4 regions of the Acidovorax sp. 1608163 genome follow, and region 3 is predicted to be linked to each of the others. Evidence: predicted binding sites of a transcription regulator. Region 3 holds the regulator's gene; each other region holds the start of a gene.
What was found. The regulator FNR, encoded in region 3, switches genes on or off when oxygen is low (the NO sensors DNR and NnrR bind a similar motif). The targets are predictions, from matches to a motif close to TTGATNNNNATCAA.
Positions count from the first base shown of each region.

Region 1: a site for FNR is predicted at 3,251-3,264, ahead of EAG14_RS21195 (universal stress protein). Genes of this name have one in related genera too.
Region 2: a site for FNR is predicted at 1,317-1,330, ahead of cyoA (ubiquinol oxidase subunit II). Genes of this name have one in related genera too.
Region 4: a site for FNR is predicted at 2,645-2,658, ahead of EAG14_RS09250 (nitrite reductase). Genes of this name have one in related genera too.

Region 1 is NZ_CP033069.1:4,755,803-4,760,500, reverse strand. It holds gene EAG14_RS21210 (D-amino acid dehydrogenase) at 1-853, opposite strand, end outside; gene EAG14_RS21205 (LysR family transcriptional regulator ArgP) at 1,080-1,991, shown strand; gene EAG14_RS21200 (TetR/AcrR family transcriptional regulator) at 2,096-2,710, shown strand; gene EAG14_RS21195 (universal stress protein) at 2,776-3,198, opposite strand; gene EAG14_RS21190 (metallophosphoesterase) at 3,324-4,172, opposite strand; gene EAG14_RS21185 (LysR family transcriptional regulator) at 4,216-4,698, opposite strand, start outside.
Region 2 is NZ_CP033069.1:4,293,671-4,298,368, reverse strand. It holds gene cyoB (cytochrome o ubiquinol oxidase subunit I) at 1-147, opposite strand, end outside; gene cyoA (ubiquinol oxidase subunit II) at 156-1,223, opposite strand; gene EAG14_RS19110 (MFS transporter) at 1,501-2,838, shown strand; gene ybeY (rRNA maturation RNase YbeY) at 2,940-3,398, opposite strand; gene EAG14_RS19100 (PhoH family protein) at 3,459-4,409, opposite strand; gene ruvA (Holliday junction branch migration protein RuvA) at 4,496-4,698, shown strand, end outside.
Region 3 is NZ_CP033069.1:1,769,420-1,774,117, reverse strand. It holds gene EAG14_RS08000 (sulfite exporter TauE/SafE family protein) at 1-201, opposite strand, end outside; partial or broken gene hemN (oxygen-independent coproporphyrinogen III oxidase) at 210-1,591, opposite strand; gene fnr (fumarate/nitrate reduction transcriptional regulator Fnr) at 1,781-2,503, shown strand; gene EAG14_RS07985 (hypothetical protein) at 2,553-2,846, opposite strand; gene EAG14_RS07980 (FixH family protein) at 2,925-3,206, opposite strand; gene ccoG (cytochrome c oxidase accessory protein CcoG) at 3,252-4,698, opposite strand, start outside.
Region 4 is NZ_CP033069.1:2,052,635-2,057,332, reverse strand. It holds gene upp (uracil phosphoribosyltransferase) at 1-622, shown strand, start outside; gene EAG14_RS09250 (nitrite reductase) at 785-2,518, opposite strand; gene EAG14_RS09245 (BMP family protein) at 2,914-3,924, shown strand; gene EAG14_RS09240 (5'-methylthioadenosine/S-adenosylhomocysteine nucleosidase) at 4,149-4,698, shown strand, end outside.

The DNA.
Region 1 (4,698 bases), 2.1 Mb from region 3:
CCTTGCCAGGGTAGATGGGCAAATCCACGCCCACGGTGCGCAGCAGCGGTGCACTGTACGAGCCGCAGGCCACCACAAAGGCATCGGCCTTGAGGATGAAGTCTTTTTGGCCGCCAGCGCCCGTGTTGCGAGCGATAACAGCTACAGAATCAATAGCGTCCCCGATCTTGTTCAGTTGCAGCACGTCGTGCCCGTAGAGGAACTGGGCGCCCCGCGCAGCGCAGCGGCGGGCCAGCTCTTGCGTGAACACGCGGGCGTCGCCGCTTTCGTCGGTGCTGGTGTAGGTGCCGCCGGTGATCTTGTCGCCATAGGCTTTAAAGGCGGGCTCGATTTGGAGCAACTCTTCGCGGCTGACCAGGCGGCGCTGCACGCCAAACTTGCGCATCAGGTCCACCGCGTGGCCTGCGGCGTCGAACGATTTTTGGTCGGTGTAGAAATGGGCGATGCCGCGTTCGAGCCGGTTGTATTCAATGCCGGTGCTGGCCACCAGGTCCTTGAGGGCCGCGTGGCTGTAGGCGCCCAGGGCCACGATCTGCTGCACGTTGCGCTCAAACGCCACGTCGTTGCACTGCGCGAGAAACTTCAGCCCCCAGCGCCACTGGTCCCAGTCGAGCTGCGGGCGAAACAGCAGTGGCGCCTCTTTGTCGAACATCCATTTGAGCGCCTTGAGCGGCGCTTCGCGGTTGGCCCACGGCTCGCAGTAGCTCACCGAGATCTGCGCCGCGTTGGCGAAGCTGGTTTCCAAGGCAGCGTCGGGCTGGCGATCGACGACGATCACTTCATGACCGCGTTCCAGCAGGTGCCACGCTGTGCTGATGCCGATGATGCCGGCGCCCAAAACAATGGTTTTCATGAGGGCGCAGTGTGCGCGACATTGCATTTGAGTAAAAGCAAAATTAAACTTACTCCAAAATCATCAGCATCGCTAATGTTTGGCGGTGCCATTTTTCTGTTGTTAACCTGGCCTCTTCGAACTTGAAATATCCGTTCAGGCTGAGCCTGTCGAAGCCTCGCACAGCGCTTCGACAAGCTCCGCGTGAACGGTGTATGGAATGTTCTGCGCAGGCCCTTGCGAGACCATGAGCACTTACGATCCCGCCGCCCTGGAATGCCTTGCCGCCATCGTGGAAGAGGGCGGTTTTGAACGCGCCGCACAGCGGCTGAATGTGACGCAATCGGCCGTCTCGCAGCGCCTGCGGGCGCTGGAGGCGCAGGTGGGCTCGGTGCTCATCGTGCGCAGCCGCCCGCTCAAGCCGACGTCTGCCGGGCAGTTGCTGCTCAAGCACACCAAGCAGCTGCGCCTGCTGCGCGCTGACCTGGAGCGCGACCTGCAGGAGCTGGCCCCCAGCGCCCCCGGCAGCACCCGCGAAGACGAGCGCATCTCCATCGCCATCAATGCCGACAGCATTGCCACCTGGGCCATGGGCGCGCTGCACGACCTGGTGCGCCAGCGCCTGCCGCTCGAAATCATTGCCGATGACCAGGACTTCACGCAGGAATGGCTGCGCTCGGGCCAGGTGCTGGGCTGCGTCACCACGCTCAAGCAGGCGCTGCGCGGCTGCAAGATGGTGCCGCTGGGCGCCATGCACTATGTGGCGGTGGCATCGGCCGAATTCGCCAACAAGCACCTGCCGCAGGGGCTCACGCCGCACAACTTCCGCGAGGTGTCCTTTTTGTCCTTCAACCGCAAGGACGACATGGCGGCCGAGTTTGTGGCCCGTGCGTTCGGCCTCAAGCGCGTGGCACTGAACCACCTGTTTGTGCCCAGCACCGAAGGCCAGATGCGCGCCGTGGCCGCAGGCTGGGGCGTGGGCGTGATGCCCGAGCTGTTGGCGCGTGGCCCCATTGCCGATGGCAGCCTGATCGACCTGGTGCCCGGGCGCTCGCTGCCGATTCAGCTGTATTGGCACTGCTGGAACCTGGAGTCTGAGCTGCTGGATGCGCTGACCGATGCCCTCAAGGCCACGGCCGCACGCACCTTGGTGGCCTGACCGGAGTACGTTTGGGGCATTCGGGCGGCCACACGGCGTGAACGCCGTAGTTGCAAAGCAACTTCTACAGTAGTTTTTTTACCGTAGTGGATAAGATGCGAACCATGTCTTCGCTGCCCACCAAAGTTTCGTTCAAAGAGCAGATGCACCTCGCCCGCGAGGAGGCCATCCTGCAATCGACTTGCCGCCTGCTGGGCGAGAAGGCCTACGACGCCATGACCATGGACGATGTGGCCAACGCCGTCGGCATCGCCAAGGCCAGCCTTTACAAGCACTTCAGCAGCAAAGAAGAGCTGTGCTGTGCCGCCATGGTGCAGATTCTGGAGAGAGTGCGCGCTTACCTTTCTGGCTTGCCAAGCGAGCTTGCACCCATTGAAAAGCTGCGGGCGCTGGTGCGCTGGTCGCTGGAGCGGCTCATCACCAACGAAATGCCGCTGCTGCCCAGCCGCAATTCCAGCCTGCGTGCGGTGCTCATGGCCAACAAGCAGTACCTCAATGGCCTGGTGAACGTGAGCGATCAGATTGGCGAATGGATCACCGAGGCCCAGGCGCAGGGCGTGATCGACCCCAAGCTGCCGCCCCTGGTGGTGCTGTACACCCTGTACGCGCGGGCGTGTGATCCGGTAGTGACCTTCTTGAAGGACGGCGGGCAGTATTCCGACGCCGAAATCGTCGAACTGGTGGTGCGCACCTGCTTCGATGGGCTGGCCGCGCGTTGAGCCGCCCATGAAAAAGCCCCGCTTGGGGCGGGGCTCGTGCAGTACCGTTGAGGGGCTGAGTGGAATCAGCGCACGATCAACAGCGGCACCTTGCAGTGGGCCAGCACCTGCGTGGTGACCGAGCCCACGACCAGCGTGGCCAGGGCGCCGTGACCGTGCGAGCCCATCACCAGCAAGTCGAATTTGCCGCTCTCTGCCACTTTGGCAATGGTCTCGCCCACCGCACCCACTTTGAACATGCACTTGGCTTGCACGCCATGGCGAGCGAGGAACTTGGCCACGGGGGCGGTGACTTTCTCGGCTTCTTCCGTGTGGTAGTTGTCCACCACTTCTTTACCCAACGCCGCGCGTGCGCGGGTGGGCAGCGGGGCCTGCACCGTCAGCACGGTGTAGCTGTGGCTTGCGCCCAGCAGGTCTTCGTGGGTGGCCAGGTAGGCCAGCATCTTCTTGGTGTAGGCGCTGCCGTCGACAGCCAGCAAAATGTTCATGGTGTGCTCCAGGTTGGTGTGCTCAGACTAATGCGCGCGAGCGGTTGTTGTCTTGACCTGGGTCATGTTTTTCGTCGTGCGCTGTGAAAGGCGGTTGAACAGGGGTGTTCAGGGGCCTGCGTCGATCATACGGTGACGCACATCTGGGGCTGGAAGGTGGCCTGTTCCCCCTTGCGGGCATAGCCCAGCGGGTTGGCCACCACGCGGCATTGCCAGGGCTGCCCGGTGGCGTCGTGCGTGCCGCGCACGGTGTAGTCGCTGGGCGCGTGCAGGTGGCCGTGCAGCCACAGCTGGGCGTGGGGCAGCAGCCCGTCCAGGGCGTTGCAAAAACCTGCAGTCCCGGGCACCAGCCCATAGCGCGGGTCCGCACTGCGCAGGCTGGGGGCAAAGTGGGTAACGGCCACGGTGGGGCCGTCAAATGGCGTGGACAGTGCAGAGCGCAGCCATTGCTGGCACACCAGGGCCTGCTCGCGCATGGGCTCGGCCAAAAAGGGCTCGCCATGCCGGGTGCCACCGGTCTTGCGCAGGTAGAAATTGGCGGCGCGGTAGGCCTTGTCGCGCAGGCGCAGTTGGCGGGCAAGGTCTTCGGTGCCTTCGTCCTCAGCCAGTGCGTCAAAGTCGCTCCACAGGGTGGTGCCCACAAAGCGCACGCCGCCGAGCACCAGGGTTTCGCGCTCCAGCCAGGCAATGCCCAGCCGCTCGCAAGTGCTGCGCAGGCGTTGGTGGGCTTCGTCAAAGTCTTGGGCGTCGTATTCGTGGTTGCCCGGCACAAACAGCACGGGGGTGGGCCAGGTGCCGCCTGCCGCCTGGGGGGCAAACCGGGCCAGGCCGAAGTCTTCGTCGCTGAGCTGTCCCCCTTGCTGGTACGAGCCGATGTCGCCAGCGAGCACCAGCAGGTCGGCGCCGGGTGCGGGCTCGGGAACAAAGTGGGGGTGCGCCTCCAGGTGCAGATCGGACAGGAGCTGAATCTTCATGCGGGCAGTGTAGATGCCCAAGGGGCGCCCGGGCTGGGTGCGCCTAGTCCGGGAACATGCTGCGGGCCGAGCGCGCCAGGGCGTTGAGCAGCCATTCCATGGCCTTCTCTTGCGGGCCGCGCCGCCGCCACAGTGCATCAACGTGCACAGCGGGCACGTTCAGGGGCAGGGGGCGTTGCACCAGCCGGTCGGCAATGCCGGTCACCGGCACAAAGTGCCGGGGCAGCACGGTGAGCAAGTCCGAGCCCACCACCACCCGGCCCGCTGTGAAGAACTGGTTGACCGTGATGAGCACATGCCGCTTGCGCCCCAACGAGGCCAGGGCTTCGTCGATGAACCCGTAGGGGCGCCCGGAAAAGCTCACCAGCATGTGTCGCGCTGCGCAATACGCATCGAGCGTCAACTCCCCGCTGGCCAGTGGGTGCCCTTGGCGCATCACGCACATGTATTCACCGTCGTACAGGCGCCGGCTGTCGTAGGCCACGGCGCCGCCCGATTGGGCGCGGGCCGTCAGATCCGCCAGGGC
Region 2 (4,698 bases), 2.5 Mb from region 3:
CTTGGTGATGCCTGCCAGGACGACCAGGCCGCCCAGCACAACGGCAATGAAGGTGGCCAGCACGATAGGCTCGTGCGCCATGGGCACAACGTCCCAGCTCAGGCGGCCCAGCGCCCAGTGGGCGGGAGTTACGGTTTCGGAGGTCATAGCGAGGCTCATTGGCGGATGCTGGCGCCGGAGGTTTGTGCCGGTGCGTTGCGGGTTTCAAGCGCTGCCACCACTTGGGCTGCGTTTTGTGCGTTGCACACGTCCTGGGGCAGGTTCAGGCCTGCTGCGCGCACATAGGCGTCGCCGCCCTGGGCGTCGATGGCCATCATGTGGTGCATGCACATCTTTCCGTCTTCCACGCAGCGGTTGAGCACCTTGTCGTACAGGCCGTCTTCCACCGACGCAAAGCGCTGCACGGGGTCGCGTTCGCTGGGCTTGACGAGGTTCAGGTAGGAGCCCTTGTCCAGGGGCTTGCCCTCGGTCTTGGCTTTTTGCACCCACTGGGCAAAGTCATCGTTGCTCAGGCCGTGGAACTTGAAGGTCATGCCCGAGAAGCCTGCGCCGCTGTAGTGCGACGACATGCCGTTGAACACGCCAGGCTTGTTGATGACGGCGTTCAGCTCGGTCTGCATGCCGGGCATGGCGTAGATCATGCCGGCCAGGTCAGGCACGTAGAACGCGTTCATGGTCGATGTCGCGGTCAGCTTGAACAGGATGGGGCGGTCCACCGGGGCGGCCAGCTCGTTCACGGTGGCAATGCCTTGCTCGGGGTAGAAAAACAGCCATTTCCAGTCCATTGCCACCACTTGCACTTCCAGGGGCTTGACGTTGGCGTCCAGGGGGCGCTGGGCGTCGATGCGGTCCAGGGGACGGTACGGATCAAGCTTGTGGGTGCCGATCCAGGTCAGGGCGCCCAGGGCAATGATGATGAGCAGCGGCACCGTCCAGATCACCAGCTCCAGCGTGGTGGAGTGGTGCCATTCGGGGTCGTAGTCGGCCTCGGTGTTGGCGGTGTTCGACTGGCGGTACTTCCAGGCGAAGAACAGGGTCAGGGCGATCACCGGCACGATGATGATGAGCATCAACAACGTGGCAGTAATGACCATCTGGCCCTGTTGGGCGGCAATATCGCCGGCCGGGTTGAGTACGACGGCCTTGCTGCAACCGGCCAGGCCGGTGGTCAGGGCGATCGCGGCAAGCCAGGCGGGCCTGCGAGATTCTTTGTTTTTGAGCATGCTAGGGGCGCGACAAAGGGGCGCTTAGGTGTAAACACGAATGGCTGAGGTGTCGAAATGTAGTCTCGCTACCGATTTTGTCGATTGGACATTTTGTCCAACATCAAATGCCAGCCAGTGTTTTTTGGCTCTTTGGTCTGGGTTTGATCTGTCGCAGGCGGGTTTGGCGGGCTGGCAATCAGGGTTTTCCTACGCGCTGGGCTAGCGAAAGCTCACTTGTGAGGGCCCTCCTAGGGGTGTAGAACGGAGTTGTGTCAGTTTCTTGAGGAGCGTCAATATGTACAGCCCAGGTTCTGCAGCCCTGCCCGTCCCAGGCTTTGATAGTTCGGTGTCTTTGGCCAACGCCCACACCGATGAGGATGTGACCCCCGGTGAGATCGCTGTGGGGGTGATCATTGGGCGGTCTTCCGAATACTTTGACTTCTTTGTGTTCGGCATTGCCAGCGTGCTGGTCTTCCCGTCGTTGCTGTTTCCGTTCTTGTCACGGCTGGATGGGACTTTGATGGCGTTTGCCATATTTGCCCTGGCTTTTGTGGCCCGCCCGGTGGGTACCGCCCTCTCCATGGCGGTGCAGCGGCGCTGGGGGCGGGGCACCAAGCTGACGCTGTCGCTGTTTTTGCTGGGGGCCTGCACGGCGGGCATGGCGTTTTTGCCCAGCTACGCGTCGGTGGGCTCCAAGGCGATTGCGGCCCTGATCATTTTGCGCATTGGCCAGGGGCTGGCGCTGGGGGGCACCTGGGACGGTTTGCCCTCCCTGTTGGCGATGAGCGCCCCCAAGGAGCGGCGCGGCTGGTTTGCCATGATCGGGCAACTGGGTGCGCCTGTGGGTTTTGTGCTGGCGGCCAGCCTGTTTGCCTATTTGTATAGCAGCCTGAGCGTGGCTGAGTTCCTGGACTGGGGCTGGCGCTATCCCTTCTTCGTGGCCTTTGCCATCAACGTGGTGGCCTTGTTTGCCCGTTTGCGCCTGGTGGTGGGGCAGTCGTATGCCGAATTGCTGCAGCAGCGCGAGTTGCAGCCGGTGAGCGTGGCCCAGGTCATGCGCGATGAGGGGGGCAATGTGCTGCTGGGGGCCTTTGCCGCCTTGGCCAGCTTTGCGCTGTTCCATATCGCCACCGTGTTCCCGCTGTCGTGGATTGCGATGTATTCAGAGCAGTCCATCACCGAGGTGCTTTCGGTGCAGATCGTGGGTGCCTTCCTGGCGGCGGCGGCCATCATGCTGTCGGGCTGGCTGGCCGACCGGGTGGGGCGGCGCAATCTGCTGGGCTCCATGGCGGTGTTGATTGGGCTGTTCAGCTTCACGGCGCCGTGGTTGCTGGGGGCCGGGTCGACGGGCAACAACGTGTTCTTGCTGGTGGGCTTTGTGCTGCTGGGCTTGTCGTACGGGCAGGCGTCGGGCACCGTCACGGCCAATTTCTCGGCCCAGTACCGCTACACCGGCGCAGCGCTGTCGGCCGACTTGGCATGGCTGCTGGGGGCGGGGTTTGCCCCGCTGGTGGCCTTGGGGCTGTCGGCCAAGTTTGGGCTGGGGGCCGTGTCGCTGTACCTGCTGTCGGGCGTGGTGTGCACCCTGGTGGCTTTGCGTATCAACCGGCTGATTGAGCGCAAAGAGGCTTGAAGGTGGGGGCTGGGCGGGGGCTGCCGCACTTATGCGGAGCCCCTGAACTCTGAACCCCTTGGCCCCACGAGGGGCTCTGCGCCGGGGTTGGGTGTTGGTCTTTATTTAGCGTAAGGGTCGGCAAACCCCAGCTCTTGCAGGATGGCCGTTTCATAGGCCTCCATTTCATCGGCGTCCTCGGCGCTGGTCTCGTGGTCCCAGCCCTGGGCGTGCAGGGCGCCGTGCACCAGCAGGTGCGCGTAATGCTCTTCCAGGCTTTTGTTTTGCTCTTGGGCCTCGCGCTCCACCACGGGTGCGCACAGCACCAGGTCGGCGGTGACGATGGGCTCCATCGTGTAGTCAAACGTGAGCACGTTGGTGGCGTAGTCTTTTTTGCGGTACTCGCGGTTGAGCTGTTGGCCTTCTTCCGCGCCCACGATGCGCACCGTGATTTCCGCATCGGTAGACAAGGCGTGCCGAATCCAGCGTGTGACCTTGTGGCGGGGCAGGGTGGCGCGGTGTTCTGCCAGGTTGTCAAACTTGCCAAACTGCAAGGACAGGGAGAGTTGGTTGAGTGTCATTTTGGCCTCTAGCGCTTAATATATAAGCGCAAGCAGCTATAAAAATAATAGTAATTCGGTTCAACCACGTGCCGCTTGGGCACGGCGTGGCGCGTCGTAGGCATCCACAATGCGCGCCACCAGGGGGTGGCGCACCACGTCGGCACTGGTAAAGCGTGTGATGGCAATGCCCTTGACCCGCTTGAGCACCCGCTCAGCGTCGACCAGCCCGCTCATGGCCCCCTTGGGCAGGTCGATCTGGCTCACATCGCCCGTGACCACGGCACGTGCGCCAAAGCCGATGCGGGTGAGGAACATCTTCATCTGCTCCGGGGTGGTGTTTTGCGCCTCGTCCAGGATCACAAAAGCGTTGTTCAGTGTGCGTCCGCGCATGAAGGCCAGCGGGGCGATTTCAATGGCGTTGCGCTCAAACGCCTTTTGCACCTTGTCGTGGCCCATCAGCTCGTACAGGGCGTCGTACAGCGGGCGCAGGTAGGGGTCGACCTTTTGGGCGAGGTCGCCGGGCAAAAAGCCCAGGCGCTCACCCGCCTCGACCGCAGGGCGGGTCAGCACAATGCGCTGCACGGCGCTGCGTTCCAGGGCATCTACCGCGCAGGCCACGGCCAAGTAGGTTTTGCCTGTGCCCGCAGGGCCAATGCCAAAGGTGATGTCGTGCGAAGCAATGTTCTGCAGATACAGGCTTTGGGTGGGGGTGCGGCCACGCAGGTCCGCGCGGCGGGTGTTGAGCACGATGGCGCCCTCAGGCGCTTCAATCAGCCCAGAATCGCCCGCCAGCATGATTTGCAGCGTGTCTTCAGGGATAGGCCGCTCGGCCATCTCGTACAGCGCCTGCAACAACTCCATGGCCTGGGTGGCTTTGGCCTTGGGGCCGTCCACCTTGAACTGTTCGTGCCGATGGGCGATGCTTACCTCCAGGGCCACTTCGATGGTGCGCAGGTGCGCGTCCGCCGGGCCGCACAGGTGGGTGAGCCGCGTGTTGTTGTGTGGGGTGAAGGTGTGGCGCAGGATCACGCTGATAATTCCAGTCGGCAAAAGCCAATGACGACAAAAAAGAGCGCGCCGCCTGCCTACGCATGCTGCGGCGCCAAAGGACACCAATGATAGGCAAATTGACCGGCACCCTGCTGGAGAAGAATCCCCCCGAGGTGCTGCTGGACTGCCACGGTGTGGGCTACGAGGTGAATGTGCCTATGAGCACCTTCTACAACCTGCCCGCAGTGGGCGAGCAGGTCAGCCTGCTCACGCAATTCATTGTGCGTGAGGATGCGCAGTTGCTGTACGGCTTTGGCACGGTGCAAGA
Region 3 (4,698 bases):
ACTGTGAAAGGCCAACTGGCGCAGAAAAGAAGGTGCTGCGCTGCGCGGCATCCAGTGCACAGGCTGCTCTGCAGGACGAGTTTCTGCCGCTGAAGCGCCCGCCCCCACCACCGCACCGCAAGGCGCCGAACACATGGCAACGCAGTGGGTCCCACCCAGGAGCCCCATCACCAACGCCGTCCAGGCCACAGCACCAGTCATATAGAGGGTCAGATGATGCGAGAGAACTTGGCCCGCGTGCGATCAGCTTGCAGGTAGCGATCAAACACCATGGCAATGCCACGCACAAAGAACCACCCCATGGCCGTCACACGCACCCCCTCATCACCGATCTCTACCAGGCCTTGGGTCTGCATGTCCTGGAGCTGATCCAACTCAGCAGCAAAGTAGCGGCGGAAGTCAATCAGCCAAGCTTGCTCCATGGGCTCAATAAGCAACTCGCCTTGGCACATCAAGGCCATGATGGCAGCACGGCGCACCAGATCGTCCCGATTCAGTGCCAAGCCACGGACCACGGGCAGACGCCCCTGGTCGAGGTGGTCGTAGTACTCATCCAGAGTTTTGGCATTTTGGCTATAGGTGGCGCCAATGCGCCCAATGGCCGATACGCCCAAGCCAATCAGGTCGCAGTCAGGCTGCGTGCTGTACCCCTGGAAATTGCGATGCAAGCGCCCTTGCCGCTTGGCGATGGCCAGGGCATCGGTGGGCAGCGCAAAATGGTCCATGCCAACGTACACGTAGCCCGCCTCCAAAAAGGCATCGAGCGAACGCGACAACATGGCCACCTTCGCGCCCCCTGTGGGCAGTTCAGCGGAGATGATGCGGCGCTGGGGCTTGAAGCGGTCTGGCAAATGGGCATAAGCGTACAGAGCAATCCGATCCGGGCGGAGTTGAGCGATCTGGGAGAGCGTACGGTCAAATGACTCAGGGGTCTGGCGTGGCAAGCCGTAAATCAAATCCACATTGATGGAATCAAACCCAATGGACCGGGCGGACTCCACCAAAGCAAAGACCTGCTCGGCGGGCTGGACCCGGTGCACGGCTTTTTGTACCTCAGTGTCAAAGTCTTGCACACCAAAGCTCAGCCGGTTAAAGCCCAACTCGGCCAGCAAGGCCAAGCGCTCGGCATCCACGGTCCGCGGGTCCACCTCGATCGAATACTCCCCTCCAGGCGCCAGCGTGAAACTGCGCTTGAGCATAGACATGAGTTCGCGCAAGCCCTCATCCGAGAGAAACGTCGGCGTGCCCCCCCCAAATGCAGCTGACTGACCACCTGCCCTGCACCACACTGGGCCGTGTGCAGATCAATCTCACGGCTCAGATAGCGCAAATAGACATCGGCGCGGTCATGGTGTTTGGTGATGATCTTGTTGCAAGCGCAGTAGTAGCATAGCGACTCGCAAAATGGAATGTGCACGTACAGTGACAATGGCATTGCCTTGGCACCTGTCCCCAGATGCCTCTGCGCCAATGCCAAGGAATATTCCTCTTGGCCAAATGCCTCCACGAAACGGTCTGCCGTGGGGTAGGAGGTGTATCGAGGACCTGGCACGTCAAAGCGGGTCAGGAGTTCTGGGGTAACTGCGGTCATGGGGATATCCTTGCGTACTAGCTTACTGTGCCGCACCCCTCCTCTTGCGTCCTTGACCTGCATCAAGTGAAGTCATCTCCACAAGAGCGACAATTTGATGCATATCATCTGCCACTACTCGCAGACCGAGGCATACCGGCCTCCCTCGTCGTGCACGATATGCCCGAACATCAACCAGGTTTCTGTGCCATGAATCCGCTCACCATCAAAGTCGCTTGCTCCAACTGCAACCTCCGCGAGCTTTGCATGCCCGTTGGCCTCAATGACGAACAGCTGCAGCGCATCGACGAGGTGGTGGCCGTGCGCCGCAAAGTCAAGCGCGGTGGCACACTCTTTCGCAATGGCGAAGCCTTCACCTCGCTGTACGCCATTCGCACGGGTTTCTTCAAGACCTGCGTAGCCACTGAAGATGGTCGCGATCAAGTCACGGGCTTTCAAATGGCCGGGGAGATCATCGGCCTGGATGGCATTGTGAATGATCACCATACCTGCGACGCCGTGGCATTGGAAGATGCCGAAGTCTGTGTGATGCCGTTTGATCGCATTGAAGAACTATCACGCGAAGTGACTGCACTACAGCACCATGTGCACAAAATCATGAGCCGCGAAATCGTGCGCGAACACGGCGTGATGCTCCTTTTGGGCAGCATGCGGGCTGAAGAGCGTTTGGCAGCCTTCCTTCTCAACCTGGTACAGCGCCTGCATGCCCGCGGCTTCTCTCAATCAGAGTTGGTGCTGCGCATGACCCGGGAAGAAATTGGCAGCTACCTGGGCCTCAAATTGGAAACCGTGAGCCGCACCTTCTCCAAATTCGTAGAGGATGGAACTGTCGAAGTTCGCCAACGCCACGTGCGAATTTTGGACACCGACGCGCTACGCCGCATCGTGAACAACCAACAAGCCTGCCACTGATCGGTTGGGTCTTGAGGCATGCCGACTAACGGAGGCATGCCATCCGGCCTCATGGGCAAGACGGTGTCTTGCGGCAATCGTCAGGTCGATCTTGGTCAGGCACAGGACAGCGGTTGAGTTCAAACGGTGACATGGCCAGCAGCGTGGTCAAAGCGCCGGACGCCATGGTCAGCACCCAGAAGGCAAAGAAGGCCAGCGTGTACACCCCCAGCCGAGACAATGCCAGCGGCTGCCCAAACCAGTGCAGGTCTTGGGGGTCAACCATTGCAAACACCAACACCTCCAAAGCCCCGGCGACCAAAAAGGCCGGCCAAGCAATCCACATCAAACGCTGTGTCCACATCGTGGTGTCTCCGTATGGTTTTGAGAAGGCATCGATGCCTGGGCCTACCGCACCGCCATGAAGGCCCAGGCTCCGCAACTAGCGGGGCTGGTCTTTGAGCGGTGTCACGGCATGGTTGCGGCCCTTGAGCGCAGGCGCCATGCCAGGCTGCGGGTTCTCCAGCCTCTTGTTGATATCAATGCCTTGCTGGTAGTAGTCTTCAGCCACAACGGGGTCAGGGCTGGAGACGGCAATCCACAAGGTAACGAAGCCCGCTACCACGACGATAGCGGGGCCAGAGAGCACCAGCCAAACATGGCCAAACTTCCACCAAGGAGCCGCCTGAACGGGAGCGGGAGCTGAAGAGGAAATCGAAGACATAGCAAACTCCATCAAAACGGGTAAGACAGCGAGACCACAGGCTGCTTACCGAGGAACCAAAAAGACCGTTTTTTCCGATACATGGGCGCCACCACCTTCCGCCCCAATCTCAAACGTCACAGGGTGCGAACCCGGCGTTGCGGACCCATAGGGCACCTGCAAGCGCACCGCCACCCAACGTGACTGCGCAGGCTCAATGTCCACAGCAGACTCCGATACAACCTCCAAGCCTTCCAGCCCCTTGGCTGCTACGTGGTAGCGCTGAGGCGACTCCGTCGCATTCATGATCTGGATACGGTAGATGTTCTCCAGCTTACCGCCCGCAACGATGCGAGACAAGGCGGCGCGATCCCGCACAACGTCGACCTTCAAAGGCGTTCTGGTCATCAGGCTGGCAAGCATGGCCACACACAAGGCCACCAGCACGGCGCTGTAAATCAACACACGGGGCCGCAGCACGCGCCGCAGGATCTGAGACTGCGACCAGCGCTTCACGACGCCGTTCTGGGTAGTGAACCGAATCAAGCCACGGGGGTACTTCACCTTGTCCATGACGGTGTTGCACGCATCCACGCACAACCCGCACCCAATGCACTCGTACTGCAGCCCTTTGCGAATATCAATACCCACAGGGCACACCTGTACACACAGCGTGCAGTCGATGCAATCCCCAAGGCCCTTGGCCTTGTGATCCACGGTCTTGCTGCGGGGCCCACGCGGCTCACCACGCGCCACGTCGTAGCTGACGATGAGCGTGTCCTTGTCAAACATGGCGCTCTGAAAGCGTGCATAAGGACACATGTACTTGCACACTTGTTCACGCATGAAGCCCGCATTGCCATAGGTGGCAAAACCGTAAAACAGCACCCAGAAAATCTGCCAGCCGCCCTGCAACGCGATCAGCTCAGCACCCAGCTCGCGGATCGGCACAAAGTAGCCAACGAAAGTGAACCCTGTCCACAGGGCTACTGCAATCCAAATGGCTTGCTTCAAAAACTTTTTGCGAACCTTCTCAAAGGTCCATGGACCGCCATCCAGGCGCAAGCGGGCACTGCGATCACCTTCGATCTTGTGCTCAATCCACATAAAGATTTCGGTGTACACCGTTTGCGGACACGCAAACCCACACCACAAGCGCCCTGCCACGGCAGTGAACAAGAACAGAGACAGTGCCGAAATGATCAGCAGCCCCGTGAGGTAGATGAAATCCTGCGGATACAGGACCAGACCAAAAATGTAAAAGCGGCGCGCGCCCAGATCGAACAGCACCATTTGGCGCTGCCCCCACTCCAGCCAGGGCAGGCCATAGAACACCAACTGGGTCAGGAACACCATGGCCCAGCGCCACCGGGCAAACAAGCCGCTGATCGATCGCGGGTAAATCTTCTTCTGCGCCTCATACAGGGAGACGATCTCAACCTGGCTGCTGGAGGCATCGGAAGCATCAGCCGCAACGGGAGCGATGGGAATGACCTTGCGAGGAGACTCGCTG
Region 4 (4,698 bases), 280 kb from region 3:
CGTCACCGTCATCACCCACCCCCTCGTCCAGCACAAGCTCACGCTCATGCGCAAGAAAGACGCCAGCACCAACAGCTTCCGGCGCCTGCTGGGCGAGCTGTCCACGCTGATGGCCTACGAGGTGACCCGCGACATGCCGCTGCAAGATGTGCAGATCGAAACACCACTGGAGACCATGACGGGCAAGATGATCGACGGCAAGAAGCTGGTGCTCGTCTCCATCCTGCGCGCAGGCAACGGCTTTTTGGACGGCATGCTCAACGTGGTGCCCGGTGCCCGCGTGGGCCACATCGGCCTGTACCGCGACCCCAAGACGCTGCAGCCGGTCGAGTACTACTTCAAGATGCCCTCCGAGATGGAAGAGCGCGACATCATCGTGGTCGACCCCATGCTGGCCACCGGCAATTCGGCCGCCGCCTGCGTGGACCGGCTCAAGCAGCTCAAGCCCCGCTCCATCAAGTTCGTGTGCCTGCTGGCCGCCCCTGAGGGCGTGGCCACGCTGCAAAAGGCACACCCCGATGTGCCGATCTTCACCGCCGCTATCGACCGCGAACTCAACGACCACGGCTACATCTTGCCGGGCCTGGGTGACGCGGGCGACCGCATCTTCGGCACCAAGTAAGGCCCTGCGCCTGCACTGCAGGCGTAGAAGACCTGGCCCTGTCCCATAAAAAAACACCGCAGGGCTTGATACCCTGCGGTGTTTTTTTGTGCCCTGGCTTTCACGCCAGGGCCCTGATACTTCTGCACACCGTGCGGGCAAGCCGCACAGTGGCTTGGGCCATCAATACACGTCGTGCTGCGTGTTGTTGATGTTGAAGTGACCCGTAGGGGTGATCAGGCGTGGGTCCTTGATCACAGCCTTGAGCTTGAGGGTCTTGTCGTCCACCACCACCAGGGCCGATTGCTTGTCCTTGGCAGACCAGACAGCAAACCACACCTCGTCGCCCGCCTTGTTGAACTCCGGCTGCACCACGCGCTTGGCGCCGCCATCGTCTGGCAGACCCGCCCACTCGGCGATCGGCAGCACGGTGTAGCCCTTGTCCAGGTTCTTGATGTCGTACACCACCACCGACTGCGAGATCTTTGGATCAGGATTGAGTGGAGCGTCCGAGTACAAGTGCTGCGACTTGGGGTGGCTCTTGATGAACAGCGCACCGCCGCCTGGGCCCTTGATCTTGGCCACTTCCTTGAACGCATACTGGGCATGCTTCTTGGGGTCGGTGCCGATCAGCGAGATGGTCTCGTCACCCAAGTGACCTGTGGACCACACAGGACCGAACTTGGGGTGCACAAAGTTGGCGCCACGGCCGGGGTGCGGTGTCTTGCCCACATCCACCAGCGCCTGCAGCTTGCCTTCCTTGGCATCTACCACGCCAATCTTGTTGCTGTTGTTGGCAGCCACCATGAAGTAGCGCTTGCTCGAGTCCCAGCCACCGTCGTGCAGGTAACGGGCAGAGCCCAGTTCGGTGATCTTGAGGGCGTCCACATCCTTGTAGTCCACCATCAGGGTCTTGCCGGTTTCCTTAACGTTCACGATGAACTCAGGCTTGAAGTGCGAGGCCACGATCGAAGCCACGCGGGGCTCGGGGTGGTATTCCTGCGTGTCCACGGTCATGCCACGGGTCGAGACGATCTTCATGGGCTCCAGCGTGTCGCCATTCATGATGACGAACTGAGGGGGCCAGTAGGCGCCAGCAATGGCCAGCTTGTCGGTGAAGTCGCCCTCCTTGCCCTTGTACTTGGAGGTGTCCACCGAACGGGCTTCCAGGCCAATGCGGATTTCAGCGACGTTGTCAGGCTTGGCCATCCACAAATCGATCATGTTCACGCGGCCATCGCGGCCGATCACGAACAGGTAGCGGCCCGATGCCGAGGTGCGCGAGATGTGCACCGCGTAGCCGGTCTTGATGATGTTGATGATCTGCTTGGTGTCGCCATCGATCAGCGCCACTTCGCCCGCGTCACGCAGCGTGGTCGAGAAGATGTTGGCGATGTTGTAGTCGTTCATCTTCTTGGTTGGGCGGTCCTTCGGCGGCACCAGCACCTTCCAGGTCTTCTTCATGTCCGCCATGCTCCACTCGGGAGGCATAGGGGGGTCTTGCTGGATGTAGCGGGCCATCATGTCCACATCGGACTCGCTCATCTCACCCGAAGTCTGCCAGTTGGGCATGCCAGCGGGCGAGCCATAGGCGATGAACACCTTGAGGTAATCCGTGCCCTTGGGCAGCGTCACATCGGGCGTCAGGGGCTTGCCGGTGGCGCCCTTGCGCAGCACGCCATGGCAGCCAGCGCAACGCTCAAAGTAAGTTTGGCGAGCACGGTCAAACTCGGCCTGCGTCATTTTGGGCGCGGCAGGGTTTGTGCTTTGGTACATCGGCTGATTGGCCAAAGGGGACGAGCCTGCCTGGTAGTTCATCTCGGCGGGTGTCACGCTCTTCTTGTCATCGGCATACGCCGTAAGGGCCAGAGTGGACATTGCCAGTGCCGCAAGGCGCGCCAGCTTTCGGGTTGTCATGGGGACTCCTTGTATGTCGCGGCCCAAGATGGCTCATTCCATCCCTCCAACTGGCCTGCTGCGGGCTGCGACGACTGGGTTTCAGCAGGCTCGCAGCCATTTTTCGCCAGCCTCCCCACAGCCGCTTTGATACCTGTCAAATGATTCATTCAACATGCACCATTAAACCAACATCCAACGGCTGCCTAGAGGGAAATCCTTGATCACGTCACGACCGGCCTGGAAGGCAGCCCACCACGCACTTCTGGCAGACTGTGCAGCGCAATCCCGCCATGGAACGCCCGCCGCACAGCTGCATGTGCGGGCCATCGCTGGCGTGCAAATTGCTAGTTTCATTGTGTTCTGGAGGCCGTGCACGGCCTCTCCTTCGCCAGTCCCACCCAAGGAACCGCACCATGACCACTCGCCGCATCTTCACCGGACGCCTGCTCTGCACCTCCATGGCCCTCTCGGCCGCCATGGCGATGGCGCCCTCACTGGCTGCAGCGCAGTCCAAGCTCAAGGTCGCTGCGATCTACACCGTGCCCTTTGAGCAGCAGTGGGTCAGCCGCATCCACAAGGCGCTGAAGGCCGCCGAAGCGCGCGGCGAGATCGAATACAAGGCCAGTGAAAACGTCAGCAACGCCGACTACGAGCGCGTGATGCGCGAGTACGCCACCGGCGGCAACCAGCTCATCGTGGGCGAAGCCTTTGCGGTGGAAGCCGCCGCCCGCAAGGTGGCCAAGGACTTTCCCAAGACTTCGTTCCTGCTCGGCTCGTCGGGCAAGCCGCAGGCGCCCAACTTCAGCGTGTTCGACAACTACATCCAGGAGCCCGCCTACCTCAGCGGCATTATCGCGGGCGGCATGACCAAGACCAACAAGATCGGCATGGTGGGCGGCTTCCCCATCCCCGAAGTCAACCGCCTGATGCACGCCTTCATGGCGGGCGCCAAAGAGACCAACCCCAAGGTCGAGTTCACCATCACCTTCATCAACAGCTGGTTTGACCCCCCCAAGGCCAAGGAAGCCACCTTCGCCATGATCGACAAGGGCGCCGATGTGCTCTACGCCGAGCGCTTTGGCGTGAGCGATGCGGCCAAGGAAAAAGGCAAGCTCGCCATCGGCAACGTGATCGACACCCAGCCGCAGTACCCCGACACCGTGGTGGCGTCGGCCCTGTGGCACATGGAGCCCAGCATTGAGCGCGCGCTCAAACTGGTCAAGGACGGCAAGTTCACCGCCGAGGACTACGGCCCGTATTCGATGATGAAGAACAAAGGCTCCGAACTCGCACCCCTGGGCACGTTCGAGAAGAAAGTGCCGGCCGACATCGTCGCCAAAGTTAAGGCCAAAGAAGCCGACATTCTCGCGGGCAAGTTCACCGTGAAGGTAGACGACAGCCAGCCCAAGTCCACGGCCAAATAAGGGGAGTGGATGACAAAACTCTTCTGGCGTTGTTGCTGTGTCTTGTCGTACTTGCAGTACTGCCTGCGACACAGCGCCTAGCCAGAACCGCTGCGCTGAGCTTTGTCAGCCACTCCAAATCACCAATGCGAGACAAAGCGGGTGAACACCTGGGCCACCACTCATCAAGGTGGCCCTTTTTTGTTGTCGTTTTCCGTACGTCTCTGTCCCTGCCTGGTATGTCCATGACCACCTCTTTGTCCATCCCCTTGGGCCACTCCGTCGCCTCTCGTTTCACCCGCCTGCTGTGGTCACTGGCACTGGCTGGCGCACTTGCTGGTTGTGCATCCGGCCCGACAGGCAAGACGGCGGTCCGGCTGGACGACACACCCCGCATCGCCGTCATCTCCGCCTTTGCGCCCGAGCTGACCGTGCTGCTGCCCCAGGTGCAGCAGCCCACCCAGCACAGCATCAACGGCGTGGAGTTCACCACCGGCACGCTCGAAGGCAAGCCCGTGGTGGTGTTCCTCTCCGGCATCAGCATGACCAACGCGGCCATGAACACGCAGCTGGTGCTCGACCGCTTCAACGTGAGCCATGTGGTGTTCAGCGGTATTGCGGGCGGCGTGAACCCCGGCCTGCACATTGGCGACGTGACAGTGCCTGCGCAGTGGGGCCAGTACATGGAGTGGCTGATGGCGCGCGAAAATCGGCCTAGCCAGTACAGCGCCCCCGCCTGGATGAAAAGCGAGCTGACCCTGCCCGCCTTCGGCATGATGCACCCGCGCCCGGTGG